DNA from 4 places in the Pseudoalteromonas pernae genome. Region 2 is predicted to be linked to each of the others. Evidence: predicted binding sites of a transcription regulator. Region 2 holds the regulator's gene; each other region holds the start of a gene.
The links. Region 2 encodes sigma-54, which starts transcription at its own class of promoters, with help from an activator protein. Its sites were predicted from a motif close to GTTGGCACGNNNNTNGNNT; they were not measured.

Region 1: V1358_RS16595 (YggN family protein) is a predicted target of sigma-54. The motif match lies at 2,487-2,505, and genes of this name have one in related genera.
Region 3: V1358_RS03545 (DUF1707 SHOCT-like domain-containing protein) is a predicted target of sigma-54. The motif match lies at 3,587-3,605, and genes of this name have one in related genera.
Region 4: V1358_RS13475 (DUF3192 domain-containing protein) is a predicted target of sigma-54. The motif match lies at 4,377-4,395, and genes of this name have one in related genera.

Annotation. Positions count from the first base shown of each region.
Region 1 covers NZ_JBDODM010000008.1:129,996-136,227, forward strand. The annotation lists gene V1358_RS16585 (DMT family transporter) at 1-82, opposite strand, end outside; gene V1358_RS16590 (aminotransferase-like domain-containing protein) at 178-1,632, shown strand; gene V1358_RS16595 (YggN family protein) at 1,667-2,449, opposite strand; gene V1358_RS16600 (PA3496 family putative envelope integrity protein) at 2,821-3,006, shown strand; gene V1358_RS16605 (AzlD domain-containing protein) at 3,044-3,343, opposite strand; gene V1358_RS16610 (AzlC family ABC transporter permease) at 3,340-3,987, opposite strand; gene V1358_RS16615 (cytochrome b/b6 domain-containing protein) at 4,141-4,779, shown strand; gene V1358_RS16620 (S8 family serine peptidase) at 4,965-6,232, shown strand, end outside.
Region 2 covers NZ_JBDODM010000004.1:179,805-186,036, forward strand. The annotation lists gene mgtE (magnesium transporter) at 1-520, opposite strand, end outside; gene V1358_RS11000 (HPr family phosphocarrier protein) at 712-981, opposite strand; gene rapZ (RNase adapter RapZ) at 984-1,829, opposite strand; gene ptsN (PTS IIA-like nitrogen regulatory protein PtsN) at 1,860-2,306, opposite strand; gene hpf (ribosome hibernation promoting factor) at 2,308-2,595, opposite strand; gene V1358_RS11020 (RNA polymerase factor sigma-54) at 2,621-4,111, opposite strand; gene lptB (LPS export ABC transporter ATP-binding protein) at 4,135-4,860, opposite strand; gene lptA (lipopolysaccharide transport periplasmic protein LptA) at 4,857-5,390, opposite strand; gene lptC (LPS export ABC transporter periplasmic protein LptC) at 5,380-5,934, opposite strand; gene kdsC (3-deoxy-manno-octulosonate-8-phosphatase KdsC) at 5,931-6,232, opposite strand, start outside.
Region 3 covers NZ_JBDODM010000001.1:813,022-819,253, forward strand. The annotation lists gene V1358_RS03525 (Xaa-Pro dipeptidase) at 1-718, shown strand, start outside; gene V1358_RS03530 (HdeD family acid-resistance protein) at 745-1,299, shown strand; gene V1358_RS03535 (MiaE family protein) at 1,348-1,920, opposite strand; gene V1358_RS03540 (sulfotransferase) at 2,027-2,668, opposite strand; gene V1358_RS03545 (DUF1707 SHOCT-like domain-containing protein) at 2,862-3,554, opposite strand; gene V1358_RS03550 (GGDEF domain-containing protein) at 3,903-4,946, shown strand; gene V1358_RS03555 (YqaA family protein) at 4,943-5,521, opposite strand; gene V1358_RS03560 (CBS domain-containing protein) at 5,660-6,088, shown strand; gene V1358_RS03565 (dienelactone hydrolase family protein) at 6,085-6,232, opposite strand, start outside.
Region 4 covers NZ_JBDODM010000005.1:206,442-212,673, reverse strand. The annotation lists gene rapA (RNA polymerase-associated protein RapA) at 1-947, opposite strand, end outside; gene V1358_RS13485 (PhoH family protein) at 1,268-2,668, shown strand; gene V1358_RS13480 (diguanylate cyclase) at 3,014-3,916, shown strand; gene V1358_RS13475 (DUF3192 domain-containing protein) at 3,957-4,334, opposite strand; gene V1358_RS13470 (D-2-hydroxyacid dehydrogenase) at 4,477-5,421, opposite strand; gene zntR (Zn(2+)-responsive transcriptional regulator) at 5,559-5,972, shown strand; gene V1358_RS13460 (SO_0444 family Cu/Zn efflux transporter) at 5,956-6,232, shown strand, end outside.

The DNA of each region.
Region 1 (6,232 bases), on a different contig from region 2:
CATCACCAAGCTGAAATTCTATTGCGAGCCAAGTCGAGCCCCAAATAAGAACGGTAAAAAAGTAGAGTAAGGCATTTTTCATGGTGAGGATCCGACATTTTTAAAGCTGGTATTTTAAGCTGATTCTGTATACTGTACATAAACAGAAAACGTTAAAATGCACCTATACAGATTGTTATGTCACGGATCGTCAATAAACAAGGCTCAGTCTATTTATACCAGCAAGTCATCGACTTAATTAAAGACATGCAAGCCCATGGCACCCTTAGCGCAGGCGAGAAATTACCATCTCTCAGAAGTATGGCGAATAAGCTTTCTATTAGCATTCCCACTGTTCAGCAAGCTTATCAAGAGCTAGAGCGCCAGGGCGTGGTCAGTGCGCGTGAAAAGTCGGGCTTTTACTTAAATTCGGCTAGCGCGCCTTGCAATCAACTGGGCCGTATCGCACTCGCGCGCCAGCCTGTCGAGGTTAACAAGCAAGTACTTATCGAACAGGTATTTGAAGGGTTGCATCGATCAGGCGTTGTCCCTTTGGGGATTGCTAATCCCGTGGCTGTGAGTTCGACCGACAAAGCGCTCAGTCGCACTATGCGCAGAGTCATGAACGTGGCTGGCAAAAAAGCGATTAATTATGGGCCACATGACGGATTCAGCGCATTAAAGAAGCAAATAATTAACCGCTATCTCGATTTTGCGATTGGTGTAAATGGTGACGAACTTATTATCACTAATGGCGCCCAAGAAGCACTGCACATTGCGGTGCAATGCGTTACCCAAATGGGCGATATTGTGGCGGTAGAATCCCCCTGCTATTTCGGCATCATTGAAATGCTAGAAAGTCTGGGCTTGAAAGTCATCGAAATTCCAATGTGTCCGCAAGAGGGGTTATGTCTTGAAGACTTAGAGCGAGCATTTTCAGAGCATGAAATAAAGGCGTGTATTTTTTCGACTAGCATCAGCAATCCATTGGGCTCAAAAATGCCAAACGCACGGCGCCAACAATTAGTTCGTGTTGTTGAGCAACATGGTGCGGTATTGATTGAAGATGATGTCTACGGTGAGTTGGCCTATGAAGCAGACGATGCCAAACCAGCTCAGTACTTTTCGACCATGGGCAATGTGATCACCTGCTCTTCGTTGTCAAAAACGGCGGCCCCAAGTTACCGTGTAGGTTGGATGATAGCAGGTAAATTTGCGCCACAGGCGCGCCGCCTCAAGCGAGCGATGAGTTGCGCGTCTTCACTGATGAATCAATGGGCTTTGTACGAGTTTATGAACAGTGGCGATTACGACAAAAATTTACGTGTTATGCGCCAGCGTTTGGCGCTAAACAAAGAGCGCATGCGCGCGCTGGTGCAAAGACACTTCCCTGAAGGTACGAGGATGACTAATCCACAAGGAGGATGTGTATTGTGGATTCAACTGCCATCAAATTATGATGTGATAGCGCTATTCCATAAGGCACTAGATTGCGGGATTAGTATTACGCCCGGAGCGATATTCAGTGCCACGGATAAATATCGCCAATGTATGCGCTTAAGCTATGGTGTGGAGTGGAGTGAAAAAATAGAAAAGGCAGTGGCGCTTTTGGGAACGCTCTGCCTGCAAGTGCAAAAAGGGAGAATAGATTGAGTCATGGTTGGTGACTCAATCATTTTGTATTGAGTTAGTTACTGAGTAGTTGGTAGTCCTTAAGCTCAGGAACCATACCGATTAGTTGCTGTTCTTGTGCTGCAAGTTCAGTGAAAGATACACATAGAGCATCAGCGCGTTTTTCAATATTCGCTGCTTGTAACTCTACACGTTGTTCAACTTGTTCACCCAAACGTTCCATGCGTTGCTCAAATTCGTCCATATTGCCGCCCGAGCCGATTAGCTCTGAGCCTAAAGCGATAAATACACTGCCGATTGATTGCAGTACCGCTTGTTCCATTGCACGTTCAAAGTCTTCATCAAACTGGTTTTCAATATCGTTACCCAATTGCTCGAACGTTTTTTTGCCCATCACAAATGCGCCGTTTTGGTAGAAAGTGTGCTCGATGTTCACACCTATTTGCTCAACTAGCTCAGTCAAGGCATCGCTGCTTTGAATGCCAAAGGCTGTGCCAACTTCTTCGATAGCTACGCCTGCGATTTTTACGCCATCTAGCGCGATTTGTGCCACTTCAGGCATGTAAGTGCGCACGTTATCAGCATAATTAGTCAACGCCTGCTGCTGTTGGTCGTTGAGCTCTACTGATTTGCCATCAATACTAAGCTCGCCGTGTTCAAAAACTAAATGCTGATTTTGCTCATTGGTAATTTCAATGCGCTGAGGGTCAATACGTACATCATTTTTAAACTCAATGTTGCATTGTTCTGAGCCAAATGAAATGGAATTAGTGTCCCCAGCGTACGCCGCACCAGAGAGACCGATAGCTGAGATGATAGCAAGTGAAGTAGTTTTCATTTTTTAAATACCTGTTGAAAGAGTGACTTACTTCACAATTCAAATTCGATGCCAGAAAATAAAAACCATATATTTCATGTGTTTATAAATTTGTAGCAAAGGTGGTGATCTTTTTGTTGGTGCATTTGACTAACTTTTAGCGGATTTTTTACGACGCAATGGTGTAAAAAAGAAGTAATTTCATTGTTGTTAACTACGATGTGTCATATCGACCAAATTGTTAATTCAATATGCTTGTCGATACGATAAAAAAATCTCACTTTTCAGTTTTGGGATTAGCAGCTATTTATTCACTCGAAGGCACTAGGCCCTTTATTCAATGAGCAGTGTAGCTGCCATTGATCTCTGTTTTGATTTTTTTGGAGTGTATTGTGGGTAAAACATATTCCTATGATGCGGTAGAAGACGATTTTGTTGAAGATGAATACGAAGCGATTGGACGCAATCAAAATGATCGTCGTAAACGCAAAGTAAAGAAAAAGCTTGATGATTATCTAGAGCAGCGAAAGCTCAGAAAAAATCTCGGCTACGATGATTTTGACGACATTTCGGATTAATTAGAAAAGGGGCGCATGCCCCTTTTTTAGTTTCTTGCTAACGTAAGGCAAAAAATACCGCCATAGAAACCAATGTGGTGGCGTAAATGCTCTGTGTTTTATATGCGGTGGCGATGGCTACAAGCGCCGCTATCAAATAGGGATTAGTGTAACTAATCTGCCACTTGCCGTCGGGTAGCAATGCGATAGGCACCCAAATCGCAGTTAACACCGCAGGAGCACTAAAGCTCAAAAAACGCTGCATTTTAGGGCCAACCCTAAAGGGTAATGAGCGGTGCAAAAATAAGTACCTACTTGAGAATGTAATGGCGGCCATGACTAACAGCGTAGTGATCATTGTTTCACCTCACGAGTCATAAGATAACCACAACTCATGCCCAGTAAAGCACTCGCTACTAGCCACATATCAAACCCCCACGATTTTAGTGCGGCAGCACTGATACCAGAGACCATCACACATGCCAGCGTGGCACGATTTTTTATTGAAGGAACGACCAAAGCGATAAAGGTTGTCGCTATGGCGAAATCGAGCCCTAGGTTGGTTAAATCCGGTAGCAGCTGGCCCGCTACAATGCCTATTAATGTCCAAATATTCCAAAACACATAGAAGCTAAAACCCGCGCTAAGGGCATAAATAAGACGAGCTTTAGTTTGGTAGGCTTTGGGGTGATGAGAAAAAGCAAATAGCTCATCGGTGAGCACAAAACTAACCGGCAATCGCCAGCGTAAAGGTTGGGCTATGACTTTTTGTCGAACAGCAAGGCCATACAGGAAATGGCGAGAGCTGATGATGAATGTGGTGATAGCAATGGTGAGTAACGAGGTGTCACTAGCGATGAGTTCTATCGCCACAAGTTGTGCTGAACCAGCAAAAACGAGCAGCGACATCAATTGCGCCTCGAAGGCGCTAAAGCCATTTTGCATTGCCAAAGAGCCACACAATATCCCCCAAGGCAACACCGCCAAATTGAGAGGCATCATATCCAGCTGTCCTTTGAAAAAGGCCACTTTGTTCAGGTTATTCTTTTTTCTTGGTATTTTGTCGTTGGTCATCTTCAAATCTAATCGTGTAAAGTTCGCTCTGCTCGAAGAGTTTGGCATAATCAACATCATTGCAAAAGAAGTGGAACTGTTATGAAAGTTTGGGATGGATTTATTCGTTTTTTTCATTGGGCACTTGTTGCCTGTTTAGCTGGCTTGTATTTCTCAGCTGAAGAAGGGGCTATGGACCTGCATTTTGTGATCGGCTACGTCACTTGCGCTTTACTTATTACGCGTCTTTTTTGGGGGATGTTCGGCAGTGAAACCGCACGCCTTTCAGCACTAATAAATGGGCCCAAAGAGGTCGTGCAGGCGATTAGATCACAGAGCATGAAAGCGGGGCACAATGCCGCTGGTGGCTATATGGTGTTATTGTTTTTTGTTTTGATTGCGACTCAGTTGGCGACAGGTTTGATGACAACAGACGACATCCTCACCGACGGTCCGCTGGTGCAACATGTGCCTTATGAGTGGGTAGAAATAGCATCATCACTGCACCATCAAAACTTTGATTGGCTATTAATAGCAATAGCACTGCATATTTTGGCGATTATTGTTTACGCACTACGTGGTAAAAAGCTGGTACCTGCTATGATCACGGGTCGTAATCAACAAGTTAATGGCAAGGTGCAAATGAAAGCGAGCTGGCCAGCATTTATATTGTTCATGTTTGCATTAACATTGCTAATGATGACGTGGGGTTACGAGCCATTGGTCGCACTCTTTTCGTAGAATTGTAAAGATTTGTTACAAATTTAATAAGTCATTGCTTCATAGTCGTTTTTTGTTCAGGTAAACGCTTACATCGGATATTAACCGGTAGTTTACAAATGTACTGGATTGTAACGTACCTATTTTTAGTTATATTGTTCGACGCTTGGATAAAGCGTAATGGAACTATAAATAGGAAACCAACTATGAATAATAATAAAATGCGCCTAAGTGTAATCGCACTAGGCATCTCTTCTGCGCTGGTCAGTGCCTCTGCAGCCAGCGCCAACTTAACAACACAACCAAAATTATTTGATGCACAGAAAAAGCCAATCGTTGAGCGCCAAGTTGCACAATTAGAACAACAAAAACAAGCAGTTGCTTGGTTAGTAGAACTAAACGGTCAACATCTCTATGGTGTGAGTAAAGCGAACCAAGCATCTGTAAGTGCAGAAATTTCTAATATCCAACAGCGTGTTATGAGTGACATGCAAAATATGGATTTAGGTCTAAATGTGTTAACTCGTACTTCTAAACTCGCTAACGCATTGGTAGTAGACGGTGACGAAGCGCAAGTAAAGCAGCTAGAAAAACACCAAGATGTTAAAGCAATTTACCCTGTTTACGACTACGAACTTGCTGTTGAAGACAGCGCTAATTACATCAACGCGACACCGCTAGTTGAAAATAAAATCGCTACGGGTGAAGGTGTGCGTGTAGCCGTTCTTGATACTGGTATCGATTACACCCACGCAGCGTTTGGTGGTGAGGGTACTGCGGAAGCGTACGCAGCGGCTATTGCCGATGAAACCGTGACTTGGCCACAAGGCATAGTTCAAGGTGGTTATGATTTCTACAATATGGACCCAGACCCAATAGACAATGGCACCAACCATGGTACCCATGTTTCTCACTCGGTAACGGGTATAGCGCCGAACGTTGATTTGTTCGTGTATTCAGTGTGTGCGGGTGGTTGTCCAGGTATTGCACAGCTCATGGCACTTGAAGCAGCTATGGATCCAAACGGCGATTTGGATATCGAAGACCGTGTAGACGTTGTTAACATGTCTCTCGGTGGAGATTTTGGTGATGTTGCTCAAGATGCCGTAGGTCTATTTATTAACCGCGCTGTAACGCTAGGCACAAACGTGGTTGTCTCTGCTGGTAACGATAACAACATTCCATATATCGTCGGTGGACCAAGTACGTCAGAGAATGCACTATCTGTGGGGGCGATGACACACCCAACTAATACGGCAAGTGTGGCTACCGGCACAGTGGCTGGTGAAGAGGCGATTTTCCAAGGTGCAAACTTTGGAGCTACTGATTTTAGTTTTAGTAGCGACGATATTGAGCTGGTATACCCAGAAGCAAACCAGACTGCGTGTACTGCATTTGCAGACGATGTGGACTTCACTGGCAAAGCTGTCCTCATTGACCGTGGTGGCTGTGCGTTCACGCAAAAAGTACTTGC
Region 2 (6,232 bases):
CCGTGCCTTCAGGTAATTCACCTTTGAGACGCAAATAACGCAGTACCACATCAATGGATACATCAGGACGAATGGTCACCGTATCGGTGTTCATCAAGGCACCTGCAGAGCGCTCTTGATACGACAAAGCCGTCGTCGCACGGTCGCGATCTTGGCTGTCCATCGCCTCGATTACGTCTTTATAGACTGGTTCAGGTAAGCTACGAAGTACTTCACCTAGGTCATCGTCGTCCATATCTTCGGTCGCCGCAGCAATGTGCTCCGGTTCCATGCGGGCAATGATACTCAGACGTACATCTTCAGAGAGTTCTTCGAGAACGTCACCTTGTACATCAGGATCGACGAGTGACCATAGTTTAAAACGTGTTTTGTGTGGGGAAGACTCTAAAAGTAGCGCCGTATCACTGGGCGCTGTTTTTGCGAGAAGCCTGCGTACATGAACAAACTGGCCGCTGCTAAGGGCTTCAGTAATTTCCTGAAGTGGTTGGAGCGGATTCTCTTGTTCATAGGCTTCTGGCATAGGCTTCCCTTAAAGATAAAACTGGAAGAAATCTGCTTATAAGCGGGCACTTACAAGCGCTTGATAAGTTTACCTTAACTCAGACAAAGATACCAAAGGTAAATGAGATATAGGGGATGTTTATATTTTAGGTAAGAAACTATCGCAGTTTTTAGATGGTCGCTTTACCTAATAGAGCACCAGTCAAAGAGCTATTCTTGTTCGTGGAATTTCTCAGCAATTAACTGCCCAATTGCAACAAGTGCACCTTCTTCATCAACACCTTCGCATACTACGCGCACTTCTTTGCCTTTACCGCTTTCTAGCAGCAACAGCGCGAGCACGCTATCTGCTTCGGCGCTTTTTTCACCCTGATACAGCGTAATTTTAGCGTCGAAGTTCATCGCTAATTGCGCAAGTTGCGAGGCTGCGCGGGCGTGCAAACCGAGTTTATTTTGGATAACGAAGGTGGCTTCAGTCACGGTTACTTTTCCTGCTCACGATGGCGGATTTTGACATTCGGGTAGGTGTCCATAAAACGCTCTCCCAATGTCTGCGCTAAATAAACTGAACGGTGTTGACCGCCAGTACAGCCAATCGCAATCGTCAGATAGCTGCGGTTATTGCGCTCAAGGTGCGGTAACCAAGTTTGCACGAAGGTTTGAATCTGCCATGTAAACTTTTGCACTATGCCGTCACTTGAGAGGTAATCTTTTACGGGTTGATCTAGGCCTGTTAAGGGCTTGAGTTCAGGTTCCCAGTGTGGGTTAGGTAAAAAGCGCGCATCAAATACGTAATCAGCATTTTTTGGGATGCCGTATTTAAAGCCGAATGACTCAAAGGTGATGAGTAATGGTTTGTCTTTCTTACCGAGAACTTTTTCACGGACCATTTCAGCCAACTGATGAACGCTAAGTTCGCTCGTGTCGATAATAAAGTTAGCGTGCGAAATTAACACGTCCAACAGTTTCTTTTCTTCACGAATAGCGATATCTAAGGGCAGGTTTTGCATCGACAATGGGTGTAATCGACGCGTTTCGGAAAAACGTCTAATCAGTGTTTGTTCATCGCTGTCGAGATAGAACAATGAAGGCTTTGAAAATGCAGGGAGGTAAGCCAGAATGTCACTGAATTCCTGCTCTTCTTTAGGCAGGTTTCGGACATCGATACTGACGGCTATTTTGTCATAGCTGTCCGATACACTGCGGACAAGCGCTGGCAGGAGGTTAACTGGAATATTATCTACACAGTAATAGCCCAAGTCTTCTAAAACGCGTAAGGCGACAGATTTTCCCGAACCAGAACGCCCACTGACGATAATCAATTCCACTTTATTACCCTTTAAAGTTCTATTACCAAATCAGGCTACAAATAGCTGATAAAGCTCCTGATCAGTGGTCACTGTTCTCAGCTGTTTGCATAATTGCTTATCTTTAAGTCTATCAGCAATTTGTGACAAGGTCTTGAGGTGTTGATCACACTGATTATCTGGTACGAGCAGTGCGACAAAAATATCAACTGGGCGGTTGTCTATGGCATCGAAGTTAATGGCTTCGCGGTTGGTGACTATGATGGCGATCGTTTGATCAATACCTTCTAATCGACCATGCGGAATTGCGACGCCTTTCCCAAAGCCTGTGCTACCGAGCTTTTCGCGCGCGAGTAGGGCATCGAGAATGGTTTGCTCGTTTAAATGCGGTGCATGTTGATGAGCAACCTGTGCTAGGTACTCCAACATTCTTTTTTTGCTATTAAAAAGGACCGCAGCTTTGCTGCAGTCCTTTGAGAAAAGATGTTCTAAGCTCATTTTAATGACGAGATAATTTCTCTTTATGTTTAATTACTTGGCGATCTAATTTGTCAATTAAGCCATCAATCGCCGCATACATATCTTGGTGTTCTGCGGTGGCAAATAATTCGCCGCCATTTACATGAAGTGTTGCTTCTGCTTTTTGTGTGAGTTTCTCTATATCTAGGATGACATGTACATTGTTAATATGGTCAAAATGACGCTCAAGTTTTGCAAATTTACTATTCACATAGTTGCGAAGAGAGTCTGTGATTTCTACATGACGACCGGTAAGATTCAATTGCATAAGCATTTTCCTTCTTGTCTAACGTCTATATCAAGCTTTTACGTTGATTTGACGGTGGTATGGCTAACGATTCACGATATTTTGCAATCGTTCTTCGAGCCACTTTGATTCCTTGCTCTGCGAGTATGTCGGCTATTTTGCTGTCGCTTAATGGCTTGGCAACGTTTTCCGCCGCTACTAGCTTCTTGATCAATGCTCGAATCGCTGTGGATGAGCATTCACCTCCATTCTCGGTGTTCACATGGCTGGAGAAGAAATACTTCAACTCAAAAATCCCACGTGGCGTATGCATATATTTCTGTGTTGTTACACGAGATATTGTTGACTCATGCATCTCAACCATTTCGGCCACGTCATTGAGGACCATTGGTTTCATCGCTTCTTCGCCATGTTCAAAGAATGCCTGTTGTTGTTGAACAATGCAATTAGTTACTTTTAGTAAGGTATCGTTGCGTTGTTCCAGGCTCTTTATAAACCATTTTGCCTCTTGTAAGTGAGAGCGAATAAATTGGCTGTCACTTTGTGATTTACAGCTACGTCCTAATGAAGCGTAGTGATCATTAACCCGTATTTTTGGCATGCTGTCGGGGTTTAACTCGACCAGCCAACGCCCTTTGACCTTCTTAACAGATACATCAGGAATCACGTATTCTGACTCTTCGCGCACTATGGTCGCGGCAGGTTTCGGATTCAAACTGTGTATTAATGTCATCACCTCTTTTAACTGAGCTTCTTTAAGCTTAGTCTTTTTCATTAAGGTGCGATAGTCACGGTTGCCTAGCAAATCAATGTAATTACAAATTACCTCTTTCGTTTCACTAAGCCAAGGGGTTTGAGGTGAAAATTGATTGAGTTGGATCAATAAGCATTCTTGTAGTGAACGCGCACCAATTCCAACAGGATCAAAGAGTTGTATTCTTTTTAGGACCGCTTCTATTTCATCGAGTTCGATTTCTACGTCCTGCTCTTCATGATTCAAACTCTCGAGTAAATCTTCGGTTGTCACCGTGAGGAGGCCATTGTCATCAATCGCTTCGATGATGGCTGTCGCAATCGCTTCATCAACTGGGCTGAATGGGGTGAGTTGCAGTTGCCACATTAAATAATCGTGCAGCGTCTCGGTGGTTTCACCTTGGTAAACAAACTCATCGTCTGGCATAGGGCCTGCTGATGCGACGGGGGCAGCGCTAATGTACTCGTCCCAAGACATGTCCATCGGTAGCTCGTCACTGATGGAATCGTTATTTAACGCGTCAGAACTTTCTATTTGGTCGCTACTTTGGGGTTCGGTATCGAGTTTATCTTCACCGTTTTGTAGGCGATCATTGTCGTTTTTATCGCCTGGGTTATCAGCGTAGTTTTCTTCTTCGATTTCTAACAGTGGGTTAGCGTCAAGTGCTTCTTGAATTTCTTGTTGAAGATCCAAAGTACTGAGCTGCAACAAGCGTATCGCTTGCTGCAATTGTGGAGTCATTGTTAATTGCTGGCCAAGGCGCAGCTGTAATGATTGCCTCATGTACTCTAACAATCCTTTTATTGTTATAGTCTAAATTGCTCACCTAAATAAACATCACGAACTGTTTGATCGGCTAGGACTTGCTGTGGTGTGCCTGATGCGATCAATTCGCCGTGAGAAACGATATACGCGGTTTCACATACATCTAAGGTTTCACGCACATTGTGGTCGGTGATAAGTACACCAATGCCACGGTTTCGCAGGTGCTCAATAATTTTCTTTATATCTAACACCGAAATAGGGTCTACACCAGCAAAAGGTTCATCTAAAAGGATAAATTTGGGGTTAGCGGCTAAAGCGCGAGCAATTTCAACGCGACGGCGCTCACCGCCTGACAATGCCATCCCAAATGAATCACGAATATGTTGGATATTAAATTCGTCTAGTAAGCTTTCTAATTGCTCCTCACGACCCGCTTTGTTGAGGTCCTTACGCGTTTCCAAAATCGCCATTAGGTTTTGATAAACGGTGAGCTTACGAAAAATAGATGATTCTTGGGGCAAATAGCCGATACCTAAGCGTGCTCGCGAATGCATTGGCAGCAAAGTAATGTCTTGCTCGTCAATACTGATCATGCCTTTGTCACTGGGCACTAAACCTACAATCATGTAAAAGGTTGTGGTTTTGCCTGCTCCATTGGGGCCTAACAAGCCAACAATACTGCCGGCTTTAACTTCGAGTCCGACGTCTTTTACAACTTCACGACCTTTGTAGCTTTTCGCTAACTTCTGCGCCTTCAGTGTGGTCATGGTTGTTCCTTTTCCTCAGGCTTTTCTTCGCTCTGTGGTGTTAACGTGGTACGTACTCGGGTGCTGGAGTTTTTATCTTTCTCAGCGCTGATGGTCTGCTTATCTATATCATAGCTGATAGTTTCGGCGATGATCTGTTGATCAGCCATTTCTATTTTGGCGTCACCCTTAATTTGTAGAATTTGTGTAGCGACGTCGTAACGAATTTCTGCAGCAGAAGCGGTAATTTGCTGACCATCTTCCATGGTTTCTATGTACATGGCTGGGTTACCTGTGGCGATAAGCAATTGCTTATTATCACCCAATTCAGGACGACGGTGCGCTTCTAATCGATCAGCTTTTATTTGACGGTTACCATGAACAATGTGCACGTTTTTATCAAAAATAGTGATGTTTTCTTTGATCATGGCTATTTGGTTATCGGCATCAATGAGCACTTCAGTGGCATTGACTGTTTGCTCAGCATGAGCACCAAAGGCACTGAGGCTAAGGCCTAAACCAAGAATTAATGCATTGAATTTATTGGTCATAATATACTGTTCGCGTATGTTTTATTAGTTCCACTATCTCTGTATTGATATCTGCTTTCAAGCCCTGACCGGTGATCAATAGATCGGGTCCCTTGAGCTCAACGCTTTGTTCTGATTCCATTCGTTGTGCATCAATGTCTATTTGGATAGCTGCTGCTTTGACTTGTTCAATCATTGCCCCTTCTAATAAGTTGGTGGCAATAACGTTATTTTCCAAGATCAAAATATTATTGTTGTACAAAGTGGCTTCGTCAGCAGTCAATCGCCAGCGTTCGCCATCATTATAAAGAGTGAATTCGGGCTTGCGAAAATGGGTGAAACCTAGTTCCTCAAACATTTCCATTTGTTCAGCATATACACTGTGGCTTAACGCCCCCTGATCGTTATAACTGCGTTGGCGTAATCCCGTCGCCGTATAATCAGGTGTAGCGATTGCTTGATCTGTTTTCACCACAGTTTGTTCTTGCTTCATAAAATACGGCGCCCACAACCAAGCCATAATAGCGAGGAAAATGATGGAAATAAGCAACCGAGCGTTGTTCATGAACTGGTACCTTCAGTGCCCAATGTGTGGCCTTGTGCCAACATCAGTAAATCAGTGAGCTCGCGTACCGCGCCGAAACCGCCGGGCATTAGTGTGGTATAGTGAGCAATCCGTTTGATAAGTGGGTGAGCATCATTCACTGCAACGGCAAACCCCACCTGTTCCATGACGGGCAGGTCTGGACCATCGTCACCTATGTAGGCCACTTGGTCGTCCGTCAGGTTTAATGCTGCTTTGAGTTCAGCATAGGCTTCAAGTTTGTTCTCTTTGCCTTGGTAAATATGCTGCACCCCTAAAC
Region 3 (6,232 bases), on a different contig from region 2:
ATGGGCGGTGCGTGCCAAGGTTCGTGAAAACATTAAATACGGCGCCAACGTCATTAAGTTCTGTGCCACGGGCGGAGTATTCTCAAAAGGCACCAAAGTAGGCGTGCAGCAATACTCACAGGAAGAAATGAACGCCCTTGTGGATGAAGCACACATGCGCGGTTTAACCGTGGCGGCTCATGCTCACGGTACCAGTGGCATCAAAGCGGCTATCGTAGCAGGCGTAGACAGTGTTGAGCATGTCTCTTTCATCGACGATGAAGGCATTAAGCTGGCTAAAAAGTACGGCACTTGGCTATCTATGGATATCTACAATACCGAGTACACGCTTACTTACGGTGAACAAAACGGTGTTGCTGAGGAAAACCTCAACAAAGAGCGCCAAGTATCTAAGCGCCAACGCGAAAGCTTTAGCCGCGCTGTGGATGCAGGCTTAAACATGGTGTTTGGTACCGACGCGGCAATCTACCCACACGGTGATAATGCAAAGCAGTTTTCACGCATGGTTGAATATGGCATGACACCATTACAAGCGATTCAAAGTGCTACTATTAATGCGGCGCAGTTATTAAAAGCGCAAGACACGCTTGGGCAGATAAAAGCTAACTACGCAGCCGACATCATTGCGGTTGACGGCAACCCACTTGAAGATGTCAGTGTGTTGGAAAACGTTGACTTTGTTATGAAAGCGGGACAAGTTTATAAGAACGTTGATTAAAGAAAATTAAATTAAGGAAGCATGGAATGGCGATAAACACTTCATTACCGAGTCAGTGGCCTGTATTTATGATGCAGGGCGTGATAGCAATCATCTTCGCGGCTGTTGCTTGGTTTTTACCTGAGGTTACCCTTGGCGCACTCATTTTCGTGTTTGCAGCCTTCTTTTTGTTTGATGGTGTTTCCCGCATCTGGTTAGCATTCAAACAAAAGTCGTCTTCAAAATACTGGTATGCGACCTTGATTGCCGGCGTGTTAGGCGTGATTGCAGCCATAATTACGGTGTCGATGCCGCAGCTTACAGCCTTAGTCATGCTTTACTTAATAGCTTTTTGGGCTGTCGCCATTGGCGTCATGGAAGTCATTGCGGCTATTCAGCTGTCAAAACACATTCAAGGTTCAATGCTGATCCTGATCAGTGGTGTTTTGTCGGTGATTTTTGGGGTGTATCTGATGGTGAACCCAGGCCAAGGGATCATCGCCATGCTTTGGTTGGTCGCGCTTTATGCACTGATATTCGGAATCATTCTGTGCTGGCTTGGGTTCAAGCTACGTGGCTTAGCCAAGACTCATCAACTCTAAGTAAAAAAAGGGGAAGCCAGTTGGCCTCCCCTTTTTTATATTCGCAGATTAGTGCAATGCGGCGCGATTTGGCAAAGAAGCACATATTTGCGCTTCGCGTCTGATCACCTCAGCCAAACGTGCATCCACTTCATCTTTATCGAAATACTCATACGCAAGCTCAACAAACAAGTTTTTATGCTTTTCTTCTGATTTTGCGATAGCGGTATAAAACTCTTTATCTTTACCTGCTGGCAGTGCTTGCGCAATAAGTGCAAAGCGTTCATGACCACGCGCTTCAATAACGGCGGCTACAAGTAGTCGATCCATCATGAATACGTCTTTGCCGTGGCGGAACATACCGCGCAGCTGGTTCACATACGGGTCTTTTTTATCGTCCCCTAAATTTACGTCACGTTCAGTAAGCAGCTTTACCACTTGCTTGAAGTGAATCATCTCTTCAAGGGCCAAATCGGTCATCGCTTTAACCAATTTACGCTTGTCTGGATAATGAGAAAGCATCGACAAAGCCATGCCTGAGGCCTTTTTTTCTGCTGCCGCATGGTCCTGTAAAAAAGTATCGAAGTCAGCTAATACCGCTTCAGTCCATTCATTTGGAGTTGCAAATTCTAATTCAAACATAGGATTCAATAAGTACTGAAATTGGCGCTATTGTACTGGGACAGTCTCTTCGATGCCAGCACGTGTGACATATTGCTGTTGTGCAGAACGATTGAGCTGGTGTGCTCTAAGGCAACCACCAGCTATCAAGGTTATCTACTTTGCCGTTGCGAGTAGATGAAATTTTAAGTGGACTTTGCACTTCTCGCCACGCCATCACTTTGTTGCCTTTATTTAAATGCGCGAAGCCATCAGAGGTTGGATCAATATCCAAAAATGCACAAAACCGTTGGTAGTCAGCGGCGTTGCTCACATCAATGGTCAACAACCGCTGCGGGTCTGGCGAAAAATACTCTCGAACGGCCTGTTGATGACGCTCATAACAAGCGCTCAAGTGTTGATCATCAGCAAGCGTTTGTGCATTCAATGGCGCGAACACATCTGCATAGCTTTGTTTCAACAAAGGGCTAAAACCACCTTGTTCACACAGCAAGTTCTTTTGCATTCGTAACAAGAGTTGTTTGATGGACGCAAGCCAAGCTTGTCTGTCTCTTTGCAGCAGAATAAAGCGACCGCTGGGGAAATGCTTAGCTAAATATGGGTAATGGCTAAAGCAAGGTGTATCGGCAAAAAATTGTGCCTGTTCAAAGCATTGTTGTGTATAGGCTGTATGGGCTGTTGGGATGCCAGCATTGATTGCGGCTACGCACACGCTTGTAGTACCGGTACGTGGTAGCCCCACAACAAATACTTTATTTTCTAAACTCATAATTGCCCACTCATCGAAAGAGTGGACAATTATACGCGGACAGCTCAATGGTTGAACCCTTAGGGCCGTAACATTGGAGTATATTTTTTTGTGTTTTCACCTGACTTACATAACATCAGTGGGGAATGCAGATTCACCCTCGTCAAATGGTCCAAGGGTCACTGCAAAAGCATCCAGCTAAGATCGACCCACTCTAGTAGTATTTGTCGTGTTTTCCGTCGTCTTTTGGCTCTTCAAATAATTCACGCATACTTTGGGCGAAAGTTTTCAATTTTTCTTTCATCGTGCGCTTAACACTAATTTCCACGCTGCCAAGCACAATTCGACCGTGAATGATAATTTTCGGGCGCTGTACGTCGTTACTGCGCGGTCCCAATGTCACACGTTTATTAGCTATTGAGCCAGCGATATTGGTCACTTGCGTAATAACATCAACATTGTGTGGGACGTATATTTCATGGCTACCTAAATAACAGTTAACGTGAATATGTACTTCTGGGTGAGTAAAAATTGCGTTACTGAAATCCAACTCCATGCAGCCCAATACATTGGTGAGATTAATATGTTTTGGTACGACCCAGTCACCACTGCGCTGATCAGAACTAAGAATTGTGGTGATCTTTGAATCTGCCTGAGCTTGGTCACTGTGAGTATACTGGGGGCGAAAACGTGCGGCTTTCTCACTTTGATAACGCGGGTCTGATTGCAAGGGTAAATCAGCTACAAGTGCCATGAGTTGTTCTTGGTCTTTACACTCATAGGCACTGTCTAGGCGACGCTCAAACGCATCCGCCGATAGTTCACCATGGCTGTAGTTTAAAATAAGTTGATCGATGACCTCTTCTTTTACCACCTCGAGAGGTCTGTCTTTCGCCGCCACTGTCATAATCATTCTCCGTAATAAATCCAAAGCTGTTAAAGCAAGCTCCAGACCAAGATTAAATACTCTTTTAAATCATAGTGTTAATAACAATTAAAATGATAAGAAGTGTAAAAAACACTAACTTTATGGATTTATCACCACTTATTGACAATTATCACTCCAAACGCCCGATTGCACTATACTCACACTACGCTAGACTGAAGCTAGATTAGTCTAGCTTGCAGCAATATGATTCATTTACCAACTTTGATTGGCATATCAACACTGTTAAATTTATTTATCGGGTGTTTTTTATTGGCAATCTACTCACAACGACGACAACGAAGCTTTTGTTATTGGGGGTTATCGTGTGTGGTATTTGCCTCAGCAGAAGTTGTAGCAAGCCTTCGGGTGTTTATTGACTTTACTTTACTCACCTATACTGTTGCCGACATTCTCATTATCACCGCGCCAACCCTCGCATTATATGGTGTACTTTGGCATCTTACTCCAGAGCGTCAGTATCCGGTTGTGAAGTACATTTGTGTTGGCAGTGCTGTGGCCCTGCTAGCGTTATCTCCTTATTTAATGCTATCGCAACTATTCACCAGCCTAGTGGTCGCAACTCTGTTCGCAGCGACCGCATTTCACCTATCTAAAGCAAGAGTCCTGACCAATATTTACATCCTCATTTTAACGTCCCTTTTCGTCCTTCATAGCGTATTAATGCTTGGCCAGGCAGCCTATATGTCATCGATTCTATCGCTGCCGATATCCGATAAGTCAAACCACATCTTGGAAATTATTCTGGTTATTCACTTAGTACTAACGACCTGCACCGCGCTGGTTTTTCCGATGTTGTATTTCACTCGCTCAGAAGCGCACCTTATCAATCTTGCAAACTTTGATGCCCTCACTAACTTGTACAATCGTCGCGCCTTTTTCACCTTTGGCGAGCAACGAATAAAAGAATGCATTGATAAACAGCAACCCATTGCTGTGATGATGATAGATGTCGATTACTTTAAGCGCGTAAACGACCAATTTGGTCATGATGCTGGCGATGCAGCTTTAAAATGGATTGGTAAAAAGATTGGTGATCATATTCGCAGTTCGGACGTGGCCGCTCGCATCGGCGGTGAAGAGTTTGCCTTGATACTGGCAAACACCGATCATGAAACAGCCATCAAAGTAGGACAACGTTTGCGAGCCAGTGTCTTTGAGAGCAATTTCCGCTGGCATGATAAGGCTATCCCGCTGAGTATTAGTATTGGCGTAAATTGCCAACCGCTCGCATGCAAAGATATTAAACACATGCTGATGCAAGCGGATAAGGGCTTATACATCGCCAAAAACAGTGGTCGCAATCAACTGGTTGAGAATGACGACACACTCGTTGGCGCGGCATTGAGCTAGTGAAATAGCCACCACAAACCGACCGCGACAACGCTTATCACCACCATCGCTTTTACTTTGTGTTTTCGTATTAGTTGCTCGGCACGATTACCCGCAAAATATACAAGCACAGCTAAACCAAAATACCGAATAGCACGCGCTATAGCTGTTGCTAGGATAAAGAGGGTGAGCGAATAATGCGTGGCACCTGCTGCCAACATGGCTATTTGAAACGGTATTGGCACAATGCCTAAAGTGAGCACAAACCAAAATCCCTTTTCCTGCATTTGCAGTTTTATTTCTTGAAACTGTTCAGGGCTAGAAAACGTAGAGATTATCCATTGCCCAAGCATATCAAAAAGGTAATAACCCAGCGCATATCCAAATAGTGCGCCCAACATACAACCGAGCGTCGCGAACAGCGCAATCAACCAGATTTTATCTCTTCTGGCCTGCATCAAAGGCACGAGCAGCGCTTCAAGTGGCACGGGCACAATGGTCGATTCCAAGAATGAAGCAAACGTAATGCTCTTGAGCATGTGTTTGGAGTGAATCCACTTTTTAGTCTTTTGCGCTATGCGTTGTTTAACAGACATCCTGTTCCTTTGTTTTGTCGCAACTCGGCGCTTATTGTACCGAAAAAACATTTTAACACGCTAAATACCATGAAAAATTTGCCATTTTCGCTTATAACTCTAGGTATCACTCCAACTTATTGATATTACAGAGGCGTTATGAAGTTGAGCGACATTATGAGTTCACCCGTGGTGACGTGCTCCCCAGATGAAACATTGCGCGTTGTCGGTGATATTTTTAAGCGCACTCAATTTCACCATATTCTAGTCACCGAGCAAGGTGTATTAACAGGTGTTGTATCCGACAGAGACTTTCTCAAAGCCATCAGCCCGAATGTCGGCAAGGCATCAGCCACTGCGGCTGATAGAGCAACCCTCAATAAGCGTGTAAGCCAAGTGATGAGTCATTCACCTATTGCTTTACCAAGCACTGCCAAACTAATCGACGTGGTGGCCTTGTTTAATCAGCACCGCATTTCCTGCGTGCCCATCATTAACGACCAACGAGCCCCTGTAGGCATCATTACGTGGCGCGATATTATGCGCGTCCTGCTCGAAAAATATCAAAGTAAGCAAGGCTCAATTTAATAACTAAACGAGCACGAAGACACACATTGATGTAATGGCTTTGCCTTGATGGTATGTAAATAGTGCTGATAGCAATGCTGATTGTAGTTATCAGAATGTGCATTCATAAATCCATGTAACCCAGTTGCCCTGTGGCAATTAACT
Region 4 (6,232 bases), on a different contig from region 2:
TCCGGCGTTGCTGTCAGGAGAATAAGGCCTGCGATGTCTCGGCTTAATTCCTCAATGCGCAAATACTCGGTACTTGGCTTATCGACAGACCAGCTTAAGTGATGGGCTTCGTCCACCACGAGGAGGTCCCAATCCGCCATTGTTGCTTGTTCAAACCAGCGTTTTTTCTTGGTTAAAAACTCTAGGCTAGTAAGCACTAACTGTTCTGTTTCAAACACGTTCGGGCTGTCTGCAAATGCTTCAGCACAACGTTCTTCGTCGAAGATAGCAAACTTTAGATTGAAGCGGCGCAGCATTTCTACAAGCCATTGATGTTGCAAGTTTTCCGGAACTACCACAAGGACACGAGAAGCTCTTCCCGTCAGTAGTTGTTGGTGCAAAATCATGCCGGCTTCGATGGTTTTACCCAGACCTACTTCATCACTTAGTAACACGCGCGGCGCAAAACGTTGACCGACTTCTCTGGCGATGTGCAGCTGGTGCTCAATCAAGCTCGCTCGTTGACCAATCAGGCCTTTTAGTGGTGATTGATCGCGATTAAATCTGTGTTGCCAAGTGTTATAACGCAAAGTGTAACGGTCGAAGCGGTCAATTTGGCCTGCAAAAAGTCGGTCTTGAGGTTTGTTGAACTTGATAAAGTGATCAAGAAAAGTTTCTTTCAACTCCGTTGGCTCATCATTATCAACACGCGTACCCACGTAGGTATACAAGCCGTTTTCTTCTATCACTTGGCTAACAGTGAGTTCCCACTCATCAGCACTGCGGATCACATCTCCGGGATTAAACAACACGCGGGTCACGGGCGCTTCTGCCTGCGCGTAAACGCGGCTTTCGCCACTTGCGGGGAACAATATGTTTACTTGGCGTCCTTCCAATGCAACTACGGTACCTAATCCTAAATCTGATTCGGTGTCACTGATCCAACGTTGGCCTAAGGAAAAATTCATTGCGTGCTCAATCTCGACTTTTTGAATACCAAAACTAGGGCGCGTGGGCCCGAGCAAAAAAAGGCGGCTATATTAGCGTGCTAATTTACGATAATCACCTTAAAACTGATAAATAGTGCAACGCTTGTTTAGATTATATACAGCAGCAAAAGACGGTCATTTTTGCAAATGTAAATTTGCACTTTTTCTTACATTTTTTACTGTCATAAAAGCGTCTTTTCTTGCCCATAGACTAAACTTGAAATATGCCTTAAGGCATCACCACCTTGTCATTGTAGTCGTAAAGGTGCAGATATAATAAAGACAAATAGGATTGCGCTATGGATAAAGACCGCCACGCCAACAGTAGTAAGATGTACGTCCTGGACACCAACGTATTGCTCCACGAACCCCTTGCATTCCTCTCCTTCCAAGAACACGACGTCATTATCCCGATGACAGTACTCGAAGAACTCGACCACATCAAAGACCGCAAACGTGACGTTAGTCGTGATGCGCGAGTGGCGATTCGCTCTTTGGATGAGGTGCTACGTGATGCAAGCCCTGAACAAATGCTTCAGGGGGTGACATTGCCAAGTAATAAACGCACGCCAGACCAGACACGAGGCAAGCTGATCATCGTCAATGATCATCTGTTTGCCGACAGCATTTCGGGTTTACCAGGCAATGAAAATGACCACCGTATCATCAATTGTGCGGTGTACTTGCAAAAGCAATATAGCACGGCGAAAGTGGTGTTAGTCACCAAAGACATCAATATGCGACTCAAAGCCAAAGGCGCGGGGCTGCATTATGTTGAAGATTATCGCACTGACCAATTGATTGATGACATTGCATTACTGACGTCGGGTTACAAAAAAGTAGAGGGTGATTTTTGGCAACATGTCGGCGAGTGTGAAACCGAGCAGCAAGGTCGTGATGCGCTGCATCATGTCTCACGCAAACTGGTGCCCGATGTATTTGCCAATGAATATTTACTTGATGACAGTGGCCATTTTGCGGCTCGCGTAGTCGGCTATGATGAAGAGCATATTACGCTCAAAGATTTAGGGGTTGAAAGGCTGATGTCTCGCAGTGCGTGGGGTATCAAACCAAAGAATGTGTATCAAGGGATGGCGATGGATGCCTTACTCGACCCTGATGTGGAACTGGTGCTGCTTACCGGGCCAGCTGGGTGCGGTAAAACTATATTGGCATTGGCATGTGCGTTGGAGATGATTATCGAAAAGAAAACCTACGATAAGCTTATCGTCACGCGAAACACGCCTGAAATAGCCGAATCTATTGGTTTCTTACCGGGTACGGAAGAGGAGAAAATGGCGCCTTGGTTAGCTGCTATTACTGATTCCTTAGAGGTATTACATAAAGGTGATGAAAACCCGATTTCAAGCCGCAACTACATCATGGAAAAAGCCAATATCCAATTTAAGTCTGTGAACTTTATGCGTGGACGTAGTATTCAAAATGCCGTAGTGCTCCTCGATGAAAGCCAAAATTTAACGGCGTCTCAATTGAAGACCATCATTACGCGCTGTGGTACAGGCACGAAATTAATTTGTTCAGGTAACTTGGCGCAGATTGATAGTAGCTATTTAACACCTGTGACCTCTGGTTTAACTTACATTGTCGAGCGCTTCAAACACTTTGAAGGCAGTGCGACGGTCAACCTCAATGGTGTTGTGCGTAGCCGCCTAGCATCGTTCGCAGAAGAAAATCTTTAACAGGGATGCTTGTTCGTGCACCTCGCGGCGCACGAACAAGTCAAAATACTTGCTACCACAGCAACAACACAGTTGGTGTAAGCAGATATTTTGCGTATTATTTATCAAAGATGGGTGTGTACATAATTTGACCCTGATGTATTCAGGTTAGACTCATTGTGCACTCTTATGCTGCAAAGGTTCCCTTTGCAGCGACTCGCTTAAAACTGCTGAAAAATATAACGTAAATGCAGGCAGGTCAGTCTAAACTGATGTCAGTAGCGGATTAAATAATTGAATAATACATGTCAACATCACGCTCTTTAGAAGTGAATGTTGAACAAGGTATAGCATACAGGAAGGCTCATGAAGTCAGCGAAAATTCTCGTCGTGGATGATGATGAATTAAATCAAGTAATTTTAACGAAAACCCTCACTCCTAAATATCAGGTTCACTGCGTGAGCAGTGCCGCAGAGATGTTCGCATGGCTTGAAGAAAATACGGTCGACCTTATTCTCCTCGATATTATCATGCCGCAAATGAACGGCTACGAGGCGCTCAAGCTGTTGAAACACGGAGAGCGCACACAAGCCATTCCGGTGATTATTATTTCCGCGAATGACTCTAATGAAGACGAAGCTAAGGGTTTAGAGCTTGGGGCGATGGATTACATCACCAAGCCATTTGGTAGTGCCATTGTCCGCGCACGGGTGAAGAACCAATTGACCATCAAGCAAAAAAATGACTTGCTGGAAATGTTGGCAAGTATTGACGGTCTTACTGAAATACCGAACAGACGATACTTTGACGAACATTTTGCGCGCGAATGGCGCCGCAGTGCGCGTGCAGGATTGCCTTTGTCTGTGTTGATGATTGATATCGACTTCTTTAAACGATACAACGATCATTATGGCCATCAAAAAGGCGACGAGTGCCTTAAACGCGTGGCTCAAGCCTTGGTGAACAACTGTCAACGCGGTAGTGACTTTGTTGCCCGTTACGGCGGTGAAGAATTTGTTGCCGTGCTACCTGGCAGTGAAGGTGATACTGCTATGGCACTTGCGAATAAGTTGTGTAACGTAGTGCGCGATTTGAATATTACCCACATTGACTCACCTGTTGCCGACCGTATTACCGTAAGTATCGGTGCCACTACTTTCATTGACGGCTGTGATGATAGCTGTGAGATGGAGCTGGTGGAGCAAGCAGATAAAGCGATGTATAAAGCAAAACAACAAGGCCGCAACGGCTTTGCATCTTATGAATAAAAAACAGCGCCTTTAGGCGCTGTTTTTCAATATGCTGTTGTTAAAGGTTGCTTACCAGAGCTTGGTATGCGCTGTCGCCAATACTCACCAAACGGCCTGATTTAAATACCAAAGGTGTGCATTCGTTTTTGCTGATCTTGCCGTCAGATTTCACGCTTTGTGTGGCGTAAAACAATACTTGGTATGTTTCACCTTGATGGCTGAAAGACTCGCTGAAGTCCGGCGTGCCAAGCGCGTCTTTTACTGTCATGGCAGCGCTGTTTAAATCCAGGTTGGTAATGTATTCACGGTTCTCGCGTTGTTGTTTTTGCCAATCACTTGAGCCCCACTGAGCATCAGCCTCGCCATCGTTTACTGAAATCACACAGCCACCTAGCATTGGCAGGGCAACAAGAGCGCAGAGTAATACTTTTTTCATTTTAGATTCCGTTTTTGTTGTTTGGTCTATTTACAAAGTATCTATCAAGTTCGATGCCAATAGTTAAAAATCCAATATATTCATATGGTTAATAAATAATTTAAGTTTTAACTTTGGTTGTTTTCTAAAAATAGTGGTCTATTTAACTAACTTGATTGCGTATTTTACCACCTTCGAAAGCACTAATGTTTAACGCTAATTGCGCAATGAGCCTATCTCTTGCTTGCGAAGAAGCCCAAGCAGTGTGTGGCGTTAACAGTAGGTTGTCACCTTGATATTTAATCAGTGGGTTGCTCGCCTGAGGAGGCTCTTCACTTAATACATCGAGGGCGGCACCTGCTATTACACCGTTTGCCAGTGCATCAGCCAAATCCGCTTCATTAATGATTGGTCCTCGAGCGGTATTGATGAGTACCGCAGAAGGTTTCATCATCGCCAGTGTCTGTTTATTGATAAGCGCTGTGGTGTGGGCTGTTAAAGGGCAATGGATAGAAACAATATCGCCACGCTGCAGTGCATCTTCAAAACTAACGCGTCCAGCTCGTGGTACTTCGCCTTGACGTTCAGCGATGAGTACCTCCATACTGAATGCGCTGGCTACTTTGGCAACTCCTTGTCCTAGCTCGCCAAAACCGATAATGCTCAGTGTTTTTCCTGCCAGTTCGTTGATAGGGTAGTCCAAGCGACAAAACATCTCGCTACGTTGCCATGCACCCTGTGCGGTATCTTGAATGTAGCGGTGCATGTTACCCAAAAGCAAAGACATCATAGTAAAGGTGTGTTGAATTAAACTCGATGTCGAATATCCGGCAACATTGCAAACGGCTATACCGAGCTCATTCGCTGCTGCGATGTCGATATTATTGGTGCCTGTTGCTGCTACGCAAATGAGCTTTAATTCGGGTAATGCCAACATATGGTCACGATTAATTTTTGCTTTGTTGGTGATCACAACTTGCGCATTGTTGAGGCGCGGAACCACTTCTTGCGAATCGGTAAGAGGGTATGCGATGAACTCGCCAAGAGATTCGATGGGGGCGAGAGAGTTATTTCCTAGCGTGTCCTTGTCGAGCATGACTATTTTCATGGCGTTCTCCAATATTCTAATTTGCGCTTAGTTTTTCATGGACTGCGTTTGAGCGCAAAATTAATCCTTGACCTTAGTGTTCACTCCAAGGTTTATAATCACTGTATCGAAGCAACAAAATGCCTTAAGGATGGAATATGCGAATTGGTGAATTAGCTAAAAAAGTATCCATGAGTACTGATGCTTTGCGCTATTACGAACAGCAAGGGTTGCTCAGCAAACCACAGCGTAATCAAAGTGGCTATCGTCAGTACTCAGATAGGCATGTGGCGCAGCTTAATTTTATTCGTCGCGCTAAGGATGTTGGCTTTAGCCTTGAAGAGGTCGCTGAACTGTTGAAAATTAATTTTGAAAAAGAACAACATAGCTGCCATGAGGTGAAGGAGTTAACTCTACGTAAGCGTGATTTGGTGGCTGAGAGAATTGCAGAATTACAACGCTTCCATGCGTCTTTGTCGCAATTAGCAAAAGATTGCTGCGGAACATCAGCCCCCGCTGAGCATTGTTCAATATTGACCGCTTTGGAGGACATCGATGGACTTAATCACTAATTTTTGGCAATTGTTTGTGCTTTCTGCACCTTGGCTGATGTTAGGTCTCGCAATTGCTGGATTACTGAATGTTTATTTGCCTGCAAACTTCTTGCATCGACACCTAGGTAAGGAGGGCTTGTGGACCACGGTTAAAGCAGCATTGATTGGAGCACCAATGCCACTGTGTTCTTGTGGGGTGATCCCCGCGGCAGTTGGACTTCGAAGGGCGGGTGCGTCAAAAAGTGCAACTACTTCTTTTCTAGTGTCGACTCCAGAAA